Regions from separate parts of the Psychrobacillus sp. INOP01 genome, predicted to be linked through region 1. Evidence: a T-box and tRNA genes for the amino acid it is inferred to sense, from the RefSeq annotation. Region 1 holds a T-box; the other regions hold tRNA genes.
What was found. The T-box of region 1 lies ahead of KD050_RS02865 (valine--tRNA ligase). A T-box ahead of a tRNA ligase gene usually reads a tRNA of that ligase, here a tRNA-Val.

Region 1 (3,237 bases):
GTCTAAAACATAAGCTAGCACAGAACGTGTCATATTTTTCGCTTCTTCATCTTCCCCGTTAAGCGGAAGTTTCGCCATTTCAATATACCAGTCACAGAAATCATCCCAGATGAAGTTATAAAGTGCACGACCAACTTCACCGAATTCATATCGTTCAGAAAGTCTTGTTACTTGCTCGATCGTTTCATTTAAACGAGTTAGAATCCATGCATCTGCAACTGATTTTTTTCCGTCTAAATTGATCTCTTCGAATTTCAAGCCATCCATATTCATTAATGCAAAACGAGATGCATTCCAAATTTTATTGGCAAAGTTCCATACAGCTTCTACTTTTTCTGTAGAATAACGTAAATCCTGACCAGGAGATGATCCAGTACTTAAGAAGTAACGAAGTGAATCTGCACCGTATTGGTCTATAGCGTCCATTGGATCGATACCGTTTCCTAGAGATTTCGACATTTTACGACCATCTTCTGCACGAACAAGACCATGAATTAATACATCATCGAATGGACGAGTACCAGTAAATTCTATTCCTTGGAAAATCATACGAGAAACCCAGAAGAATATAATATCATAACCAGTTACAAGCGCATTCGTTGGATAATACTTTTTAAACTCTTCGTTGTCGGTATCTGGCCAGCCTAATGTGGAGAATGGCCATAGTGCAGAGGAGAACCAAGTATCTAATACATCGTTATCCTGATTCCAGTTTTCCGCATCTGCTGGAGCTTCATGACCAACATATACTTCACCAGTTTCTTTATGATACCAAGCCGGTATCCGATGTCCCCACCATAATTGACGCGAAATACACCAGTCATGAAGATTTTCCATCCAATTTAGATATGTTTTTTCAAAGCGATCAGGTACGAAATTAACTTTTTCTTCAGCTTGTTGTAACTTAACTGCCTCTTCTGCAAGTGGCTGCATTTTTACGAACCATTGTAAAGACAAATATGGCTCTACAACTGCACCGCTACGTTCAGAATGACCAACAGAATGCATATGTTCTTCGATTTTAAACAGAACACCTGCATCTTGTAAATCTTTTACGATTTGTTTACGACATTCAAAACGGTCCATTCCATCATAGGAAGCAGCATTTTTATTCATCGTTCCGTCTTCATTCATTACTAAAATACGTTGTAGATTATGACGATTTCCAATTTCAAAGTCGTTTGGGTCATGTGCAGGTGTAATTTTAACTGCTCCACTTCCAAATTCCATATCAACGTAATCATCTCCAACAATCGGAATTTCGCGACCAATAATCGGAAGTTTTACTGTTTTTCCAATTAAATGCTTGTAACGATCGTCCTCTGGATGTACTGCAACTGCAGTATCACCTAGCATTGTTTCCGGTCTCGTTGTCGCAACATCGATAGATCCAGTACCATCTGTAAGTGGGTAATGCATATGATAGAATGCACCCTGTACATCTTTGTGGATTACTTCAATATCTGAAAGAGCTGTTTTAGTTGCTGGATCCCAGTTGATAATGTATTCGCCACGGTAGATCAATCCTTTGTTATATAGCTTTACGAATACTTCTTTAACTGCATTTGATAATCCTTCATCTAAAGTGAAACGCTCGCGTGAGTAATCTAAGCCAAGTCCAAGTTTTGCCCATTGTGAACGGATATGACCAGCATATTCTTCTTTCCACTTCCATGTTTCTTCTACAAATTTTTCGCGGCCTAAATCATATCTTGTAATGTTTTCAGAACGCAGCTTTTCCTCTACTTTCGTTTGTGTTGCGATACCAGCATGGTCCATACCTGGAAGCCATAATGCATCGTATCCTTGCATACGTTTCATGCGGATAATAATATCTTGTAATGTAGTATCCCACGCATGACCTAAATGTAGTTTACCCGTTACATTTGGCGGTGGAATTACGATTGTGTAAGGTTCCTTATCGCTTTCTGGATGAGCTTCGAAGTATTTTCCTTCTAGCCACCATTCATACCGACCTTTTTCAATCGACTGCGGATCATACTTTGTGGACATCGTTGTTTCGTTTGTCATTGTCTGTTCCTCCTAAAAAAAGAATATAAAAAAACTCCTATCGTCATTAAAGGACGAAGGAGTTTGTTCGCGGTACCACCTTTATTCGCAGATGCAAAATGCACATCACGCTCTCAATTAGATAACGGCTTCAAACCGGCATTTGCTACTCTACTTTCACAAATACTGCTCGTGGGCTACCTTCAAATGGTGGTTGACAGAAACATTTCAGCAAATTGTTTCCTTTCTTTTGAAAACCATATCATTTTACTCTTCCCATTCATTGCATCTCTATTCAGTTGTTCCTATTGTAAAGGATATTATTATATGTCGTCAAGTCTAGCATGGTGAAAGGAGAAATACATTGAGAAAAGGATATAATCCATATTTATTGCCTGATTGGTTACGTAAAACACGTTTCTATTGTAAGCATGTAAGTATTCCTATTTGTGGTTTTCAATTAATACGAGTATTAATTGTGCCTACCACATGGGATTTCATCTTATTGGTACTATTACTATTCATCTGCTTTTTGTTTTACAAAAACATTATTTGATGGAAATGAAAGCTTCGAGTATCCATCATCTAAATCCAAAATAAATTGAAGTTCAAATTCCTCACCTTTAGGATTTTTTACTTCCATTGGCTCGGCAGGATTTGGACTTTCTAATTCTACAAGAGGTTCAACTGGTTTAGGTACTGGAGCTTCTTCGTAATCACAGTGTACTGTCCACCCAATTTCAATAGCCATTTGCTGTGTTGGTTTCGAGTTAATATGGTTCACATGAACTGTAGGCTTGGAACCTTCTTTTAATTTGTCTTTCCCAATCTCAATACTCATTGGTACAGCGTACTCGAAATAACCGACCTCACCTTGCACATCTAAATCCTCAATTTCCGTGAATTCACTAGTAGCATGATGTTCCTGTTCACCTTCCTCAAACTTAACGTGGCAGGTGATGTGGTATATACCAACCACTTGGATAAAATCTTCCTTCTCAGCGACTTCGCATTGAGGAGTTACTGCTACATTTTTAATCTCCATAGGAACCCCGAAGCTTTGCGGAAATCGAAATTGTTCTTTTACATCCCATGTTCTTGTTGCCATAAGTCATCCTCCTTCTATAGGACAACTTATGAATGGAACAAAAGGGATAGAACATATTTCACTTTAGAATTGCTTTTTGTGGTTGTTTTCTTCAACAATCTGCTTTAGTTCCAACCAAT
Region 2 (3,237 bases), 250 kb from region 1:
AACCAATGAATGGTTACCTTTTTTGAGTATGACCCCTACGGGATTCGAACCCGTGTTACCGCCGTGAAAGGGCGGTGTCTTAACCGCTTGACCAAGGGGCCTATATATGGCGGAGAAGGAGGGATTTGAACCCTCGCGCCGGTTGCCCGACCTACACCCTTAGCAGGGGCGCCTCTTCAGCCACTTGAGTACTTCCCCATATATATGGCTCCGAAGGTAGGACTCGAACCTACGACCAATCGATTAACAGTCGATTGCTCTACCACTGAGCTACTTCGGAATAATGGTGGGCCTAAATGGACTCGAACCATCGACCTCACGCTTATCAGGCGTGCGCTCTAACCAGCTGAGCTATAGGCCCATTATTGGAGCGGGTGAAGAGAATCGAACTCTCATCATCAGCTTGGAAGGCTGAGGTTTTACCACTAAACTACACCCGCATTACTATGGTGGCTCAGGACGGAATCGAACCGCCGACACAAGGATTTTCAGTCCTTTGCTCTACCGACTGAGCTACTGAGCCTCTTGGATTTATACTAAGCTTTTGGCTTATTCTAAATCTCTAATTAATATGTATAAGGTTTAAATCTTATATAAATAAATGGCGGTCCCGACCGGGATCGAACCGGCGATCTCCTGCGTGACAGGCAGGCATGTTAACCGCTACACCACGGGACCATTTGGTTGCGGGGACAGGATTTGAACCTGCGACCTTCGGGTTATGAGCCCGACGAGCTACCACTGCTCCACCCCGCGACAATAAAATACTTTTTGTTAATATACTTAAGGAAAAATTATTACTTCCACAAACAATAAGATGAAAATGGAGGAGGAAGAGGGATTCGAACCCCCGCGCGGTATGACCCGCCTGTCGGTTTTCAAGACCGATCCCTTCAGCCAGACTTGGGTATTCCTCCAAGATATTGTTGGTGGACCTTGCAGGACTCGAACCTGCGACCGGACGGTTATGAGCCGTCTGCTCTAACCAACTGAGCTAAAGGTCCTTAAGATGGCGGCAGAGGGAGTCGAACCCACGACCTTTCGGGTATGAACCGAGTGCTCTAGCCAGCTGAGCTACACCGCCAAGATTATTTCAAAATTTTTATAAATGGTGGAGCCTAGCGGGATCGAACCGCTGACCTCCTGCGTGCAAGGCAGGCGCTCTCCCAGCTGAGCTAAGGCCCCAAAAATAATAACTGGTCGGGAAGACAGGATTCGAACCTGCGACCCCTTGGTCCCAAACCAAGTGCTCTACCAAGCTGAGCTACTTCCCGTTATATGGTGCGCTCGGCAGGACTCGAACCTGCAACCTCTTGATTCGTAGTCAAGTGCTCTATCCAATTGAGCTACGAGCGCATATGTTTCATAAAAGTGGTGCCGAGGACCGGAATCGAACCGGTACGGTAGTCACCTACCGCAGGATTTTAAGTCCTGTGCGTCTGCCAGTTCCGCCACCCCGGCACTTTAGTGAATCTTTGGAGCGGAAGACGAGGTTCGAACTCGCGACCCCCACCTTGGCAAGGTGGTGTTCTACCACTGAACTACTTCCGCTCGGTCATTAAATTAAATGGTGCGGGTGAAGGGAGTCGAACCCCCACGCCTTGCGGCGCTAGATCCTAAGTCTAGTGCGTCTGCCAGTTCCGCCACACCCGCCTACATAATTCACTATAAAGTGATGAGCCATGTAGGATTCGAACCTACGACCCTCTGATTAAAAGTCAGATGCTCTACCAACTGAGCTAATGGCTCGGAAAATGGTGCCGGAGAAAGGACTTGAACCCTCAACCTACTGATTACAAGTCAGTTGCTCTACCAGTTGAGCTACTCCGGCAGGAGTAAAGTATTATGGTGGAGGATGACGGGCTCGAACCGCCGACCCTCTGCTTGTAAGGCAGATGCTCTCCCAGCTGAGCTAATCCTCCTGGGTAATTTATGTATTTATTGCAAGCCCAGCGACGTCCTACTCTCACAGGGGGAAACCCCCAACTACCATCGGCGCAAAAGAGCTTAACTTCCGTGTTCGGTATGGGAACGGGTGTGACCTCTTTGCCATCATCACTAGACCTGAATAATTAATGAAAGACAAGTTTTATTATAACAACTCTGTAGAATATTACAAGAGTTATTTAATAAAAATTTTTATTCTTTCAAAACTGGATAAACGACATTGTTACGTTAAACAAATTTGGTTAAGTCCTCGATCGATTAGTATTCGTCAGCTGCACGTGTCGCCACGCTTCCACCCCGAACCTATCTACCTCATCGTCTTTGAGGGATCTTACTTACTTGCGTAATGGGAAATCTCATCTTGAGGGGGGCTTCGTGCTTAGATGCTTTCAGCACTTATCCCGTCCACACATAGCTACCCAGCGATGCTCTTGGCAGAACAACTGGTACACCAGCGGTGTGTCCATCCCGGTCCTCTCGTACTAAGGACAGCTCCTCTCAAATTTCCTACGCCCACGACGGATAGGGACCGAACTGTCTCACGACGTTCTGAACCCAGCTCGCGTACCGCTTTAATGGGCGAACAGCCCAACCCTTGGGACCGACTACAGCCCCAGGATGCGATGAGCCGACATCGAGGTGCCAAACCTCCCCGTCGATGTGGACTCTTGGGGGAGATAAGCCTGTTATCCCCGGGGTAGCTTTTATCCGTTGAGCGATGGCCCTTCCATGCGGAACCACCGGATCACTAAGCCCGTCTTTCGACCCTGCTCGACTTGTAGGTCTCGCAGTCAAGCTCCCTTCTGCCTTTACACTCTTCGAATGATTTCCAACCATTCTGAGGGAACCTTTGGGCGCCTCCGTTACACTTTAGGAGGCGACCGCCCCAGTCAAACTACCCGCCTGACACTGTCTCCTACCCGGGTTACGGGTATGGGTTAGAATTTCAATACAACCAGGGCAGTATCCCACCGACGCCTCCTCCGAAGCTGGCGCTCCGGGCTCTAAGGCTCCTGCCTATCCTGTACAAGTTGCACCAAAATTCAATATCAAGCTATAGTAAAGCTCCACGGGGTCTTTCCGTCCTGTCGCGGGTAACCTGCATCTTCACAGGTACTATAATTTCACCGAGTCTCTCGTTGAGACAGTGCCCAGATCGTTACGCCTTTCGTGCGGGTCGGAACTTACCCGACAAGGAATTTCGCTACCTTAGGACCGTTATAGTTACGGCCGCCGTTTACTGGGGCTTCAATTCGCACCTTCGCTTGCGCTAAGCACTCCTCTTAACCT
Region 3 (3,237 bases), 610 kb from region 1:
GTTCCTGATTTCACACTGCCAAGAAAAGCCTCTAGCGAGGTGATAGGTGCCCGTACCGCAAACCGACACAGGTAGTCGAGGAGAGAATCCTAAGGTGAGCGAGAGAACTCTCGTTAAGGAACTCGGCAAAATGACCCCGTAACTTCGGGAGAAGGGGTGCTCTTTTGGGTGCATAGCCTAGAAGAGCCGCAGTGAATAGGCCCAGGCGACTGTTTAGCAAAAACACAGGTCTCTGCAAAACCGTAAGGTGAAGTATAGGGGCTGACGCCTGCCCGGTGCTGGAAGGTTAAGAGGAGTGCTTAGCGCAAGCGAAGGTGCGAATTGAAGCCCCAGTAAACGGCGGCCGTAACTATAACGGTCCTAAGGTAGCGAAATTCCTTGTCGGGTAAGTTCCGACCCGCACGAAAGGCGTAACGATCTGGGCACTGTCTCAACGAGAGACTCGGTGAAATTATAGTACCTGTGAAGATGCAGGTTACCCGCGACAGGACGGAAAGACCCCGTGGAGCTTTACTATAGCTTGATATTGAATTTTGGTGCAACTTGTACAGGATAGGCAGGAGCCTTAGAGCCCGGAGCGCCAGCTTCGGAGGAGGCGTCGGTGGGATACTGCCCTGGTTGTATTGAAATTCTAACCCATACCCGTAACCCGGGTAGGAGACAGTGTCAGGCGGGTAGTTTGACTGGGGCGGTCGCCTCCTAAAGTGTAACGGAGGCGCCCAAAGGTTCCCTCAGAATGGTTGGAAATCATTCGAAGAGTGTAAAGGCAGAAGGGAGCTTGACTGCGAGACCTACAAGTCGAGCAGGGTCGAAAGACGGGCTTAGTGATCCGGTGGTTCCGCATGGAAGGGCCATCGCTCAACGGATAAAAGCTACCCCGGGGATAACAGGCTTATCTCCCCCAAGAGTCCACATCGACGGGGAGGTTTGGCACCTCGATGTCGGCTCATCGCATCCTGGGGCTGTAGTCGGTCCCAAGGGTTGGGCTGTTCGCCCATTAAAGCGGTACGCGAGCTGGGTTCAGAACGTCGTGAGACAGTTCGGTCCCTATCCGTCGTGGGCGTAGGAAATTTGAGAGGAGCTGTCCTTAGTACGAGAGGACCGGGATGGACACACCGCTGGTGTACCAGTTGTTCTGCCAAGAGCATCGCTGGGTAGCTATGTGTGGACGGGATAAGTGCTGAAAGCATCTAAGCACGAAGCCCCCCTCAAGATGAGATTTCCCATTACGCAAGTAAGTAAGATCCCTCAAAGACGATGAGGTAGATAGGTTCGGGGTGGAAGCGTGGCGACACGTGCAGCTGACGAATACTAATCGATCGAGGACTTAACCAAATTTGTTTAACGTAACAATGTCGTTTATCCAGTTTTGAAAGTACAAAAAAATATAAAAAAAAGCTTGAATTTATTTCTAGTTTTGTTATAATAAATAGTGTCTTTCAAATTAATAATGTCTAGTGATGATGGCGAAGAGGTCACACCCGTTCCCTTACCGAACACGGAAGTTAAGCTCTTCAGCGCCGATGGTAGTTGGGGGTCTCCCCCTGTGAGAGTAGGACGTCGCTAGGCTGTATTATTCCGAAGTAGCTCAGTGGTAGAGCAATCGACTGTTAATCGATTGGTCGTAGGTTCGAGTCCTACCTTCGGAGCCATTTTTGGAGAGCTGTCCGAGTGGCCGAAGGAGCACGATTGGAAATCGTGTAGGCGGGTTAAACTGTCTCAAGGGTTCAAATCCCTTGCTCTCCGCCAGATAAGTTTTCTACATAAAAGTATGGCCCCTTGGTCAAGCGGTTAAGACACCGCCCTTTCACGGCGGTAACACGGGTTCGAATCCCGTAGGGGTCACCATTATTTTAATCAAGTTGACGCAGAGATGCGAAGCTTATCGTAATTTTACCCAGGAGGATTAGCTCAGCTGGGAGAGCATCTGCCTTACAAGCAGAGGGTCGGCGGTTCGAGCCCGTCATCCTCCACCATTTCTTTAGAAACAAATTAGTAAGTATAGTATTGTCGCGGGTGGAGCAAATCGTCAAACGAAGATGACGATTAACACCGATGCAGGAGAAACCGAAGCAGGTGTCCTACATATCGTGAGCGTATTATTATAGTGATTGTAAGTATTTTATTGTCGCGGGGTGGAGCAGTGGTAGCTCGTCGGGCTCATAACCCGAAGGTCGCAGGTTCAAATCCTGTCCCCGCAACCAAATGGTCCCGTGGTGTAGCGGTTAACATGCCTGCCTGTCACGCAGGAGATCGCCGGTTCGATCCCGGTCGGGACCGCCATTTATTATTTTAATTTGAGATTTAGGATAAGCAAGCAGGTCAAGGAAGCAATCGAGCGAAAGAAGGAACGTACTAAAGTACGTGACTGACAGAGTGAGTGAAGCTGACAAAGAGATGCGCCGCTTAGCGTAAATCGAAGAAGGCTCAGTAGCTCAGTCGGTAGAGCAAAGGACTGAAAATCCTTGTGTCGGCGGTTCGATTCCGTCCTGAGCCACCATATTTATATGCCGGAATAGCTCAATTGGTAGAGCAACTGACTTGTAATCAGTAGGTTGAGGGTTCAAGTCCTTTTTCCGGCACCACTATAGTGGTGGGGTAGCGAAGTGGCTAAACGCGGCGGACTGTAAATCCGCTCCTTCGGGTTCGGCGGTTCGAATCCGTCCCCCACCACCAGTTTTTAATAGGGGCATAGTTTAACGGTAGAATAGAGGTCTCCAAAACCTTTGATGTGGGTTCGATTCCTACTGCCCCTGCCAAATGTATAAGTTAACTTTGAATAATGGCGGTTGTGGCGAAGTGGTTAACGCACCGGATTGTGATTCCGGCATTCGTGGGTTCAATTCCCATCAGTCGCCCCATTGGGGTATAGCCAAGCGGTAAGGCAATGGATTTTGATTCCATCATGCCCTGGTTCGAATCCAGGTACCCCAGTTTTTTTGCGGAAGTAGTTCAGTGGTAGAACACCACCTTGCCAAGGTGGGGGTCGCGAGTTCGAACCTCGTCTTCCGCTCCATTACTTAATTTCGGCGGCATAGCCAAGTGGTAAGGCACAGGTCTGCAACACCTTTATCACCGGTTCAAATCCGGTTGCCGCCTCCAATTTTTAAATAACTGCCTAGTATTTTATTTTGCCGGTGTGGCGGAATTGGCAGACGCGCGGGACTCAAAATCCCGTATCCTCTGGATGTGCCGGTTCGACCCCGGCCACCGGTATCATCGTTATACACGAAAATA

Region 2: it encodes a tRNA-Val, which carries the amino acid that the T-box ahead of KD050_RS02865 (valine--tRNA ligase) is inferred to sense. The anticodon was not compared.
Region 3: it encodes a tRNA-Val, which carries the amino acid that the T-box ahead of KD050_RS02865 (valine--tRNA ligase) is inferred to sense. The anticodon was not compared.

What each region holds. Positions count from the first base shown of each region.
Region 1 covers NZ_CP073315.1:556,132-559,368, forward strand. Annotated here, with positions in the region: gene KD050_RS02865 (valine--tRNA ligase) at 1-2,031, opposite strand, end outside; T-box leader at 2,078-2,303, opposite strand; gene KD050_RS02870 (hypothetical protein) at 2,528-3,118, opposite strand; gene KD050_RS02875 (5' nucleotidase, NT5C type) at 3,182-3,237, opposite strand, start outside.
Region 2 covers NZ_CP073315.1:804,408-807,644, forward strand. Annotated here, with positions in the region: tRNA gene KD050_RS04035 (tRNA-Glu) at 30-101, opposite strand; tRNA gene KD050_RS04040 (tRNA-Ser) at 108-198, opposite strand; tRNA gene KD050_RS04045 (tRNA-Asn) at 206-280, opposite strand; tRNA gene KD050_RS04050 (tRNA-Ile) at 285-361, opposite strand; tRNA gene KD050_RS04055 (tRNA-Gly) at 367-440, opposite strand; tRNA gene KD050_RS04060 (tRNA-Phe) at 448-523, opposite strand; tRNA gene KD050_RS04065 (tRNA-Asp) at 603-678, opposite strand; tRNA gene KD050_RS04070 (tRNA-Met) at 682-756, opposite strand; tRNA gene KD050_RS04075 (tRNA-Ser) at 825-917, opposite strand; tRNA gene KD050_RS04080 (tRNA-Ile) at 928-1,004, opposite strand; tRNA gene KD050_RS04085 (tRNA-Met) at 1,011-1,084, opposite strand; tRNA gene KD050_RS04090 (tRNA-Ala) at 1,110-1,185, opposite strand; tRNA gene KD050_RS04095 (tRNA-Pro) at 1,198-1,274, opposite strand; tRNA gene KD050_RS04100 (tRNA-Arg) at 1,280-1,356, opposite strand; tRNA gene KD050_RS04105 (tRNA-Leu) at 1,373-1,461, opposite strand; tRNA gene KD050_RS04110 (tRNA-Gly) at 1,477-1,551, opposite strand; tRNA gene KD050_RS04115 (tRNA-Leu) at 1,569-1,653, opposite strand; tRNA gene KD050_RS04120 (tRNA-Lys) at 1,677-1,749, opposite strand; tRNA gene KD050_RS04125 (tRNA-Thr) at 1,756-1,831, opposite strand; tRNA gene KD050_RS04130 (tRNA-Val) at 1,847-1,922, opposite strand; rRNA gene rrf (5S ribosomal RNA) at 1,948-2,063, opposite strand; rRNA gene KD050_RS04140 (23S ribosomal RNA) at 2,186-3,237, opposite strand, start outside.
Region 3 covers NZ_CP073315.1:1,168,775-1,172,011, reverse strand. Annotated here, with positions in the region: rRNA gene KD050_RS05965 (23S ribosomal RNA) at 1-1,335, shown strand, start outside; rRNA gene rrf (5S ribosomal RNA) at 1,454-1,569, shown strand; tRNA gene KD050_RS05955 (tRNA-Asn) at 1,578-1,652, shown strand; tRNA gene KD050_RS05950 (tRNA-Ser) at 1,658-1,749, shown strand; tRNA gene KD050_RS05945 (tRNA-Glu) at 1,774-1,848, shown strand; tRNA gene KD050_RS05940 (tRNA-Val) at 1,901-1,976, shown strand; tRNA gene KD050_RS05935 (tRNA-Met) at 2,130-2,204, shown strand; tRNA gene KD050_RS05930 (tRNA-Asp) at 2,208-2,283, shown strand; tRNA gene KD050_RS05925 (tRNA-Phe) at 2,425-2,500, shown strand; tRNA gene KD050_RS05920 (tRNA-Thr) at 2,510-2,585, shown strand; tRNA gene KD050_RS05915 (tRNA-Tyr) at 2,593-2,676, shown strand; tRNA gene KD050_RS05910 (tRNA-Trp) at 2,686-2,759, shown strand; tRNA gene KD050_RS05905 (tRNA-His) at 2,786-2,861, shown strand; tRNA gene KD050_RS05900 (tRNA-Gln) at 2,863-2,934, shown strand; tRNA gene KD050_RS05895 (tRNA-Gly) at 2,942-3,016, shown strand; tRNA gene KD050_RS05890 (tRNA-Cys) at 3,029-3,102, shown strand; tRNA gene KD050_RS05885 (tRNA-Leu) at 3,134-3,216, shown strand.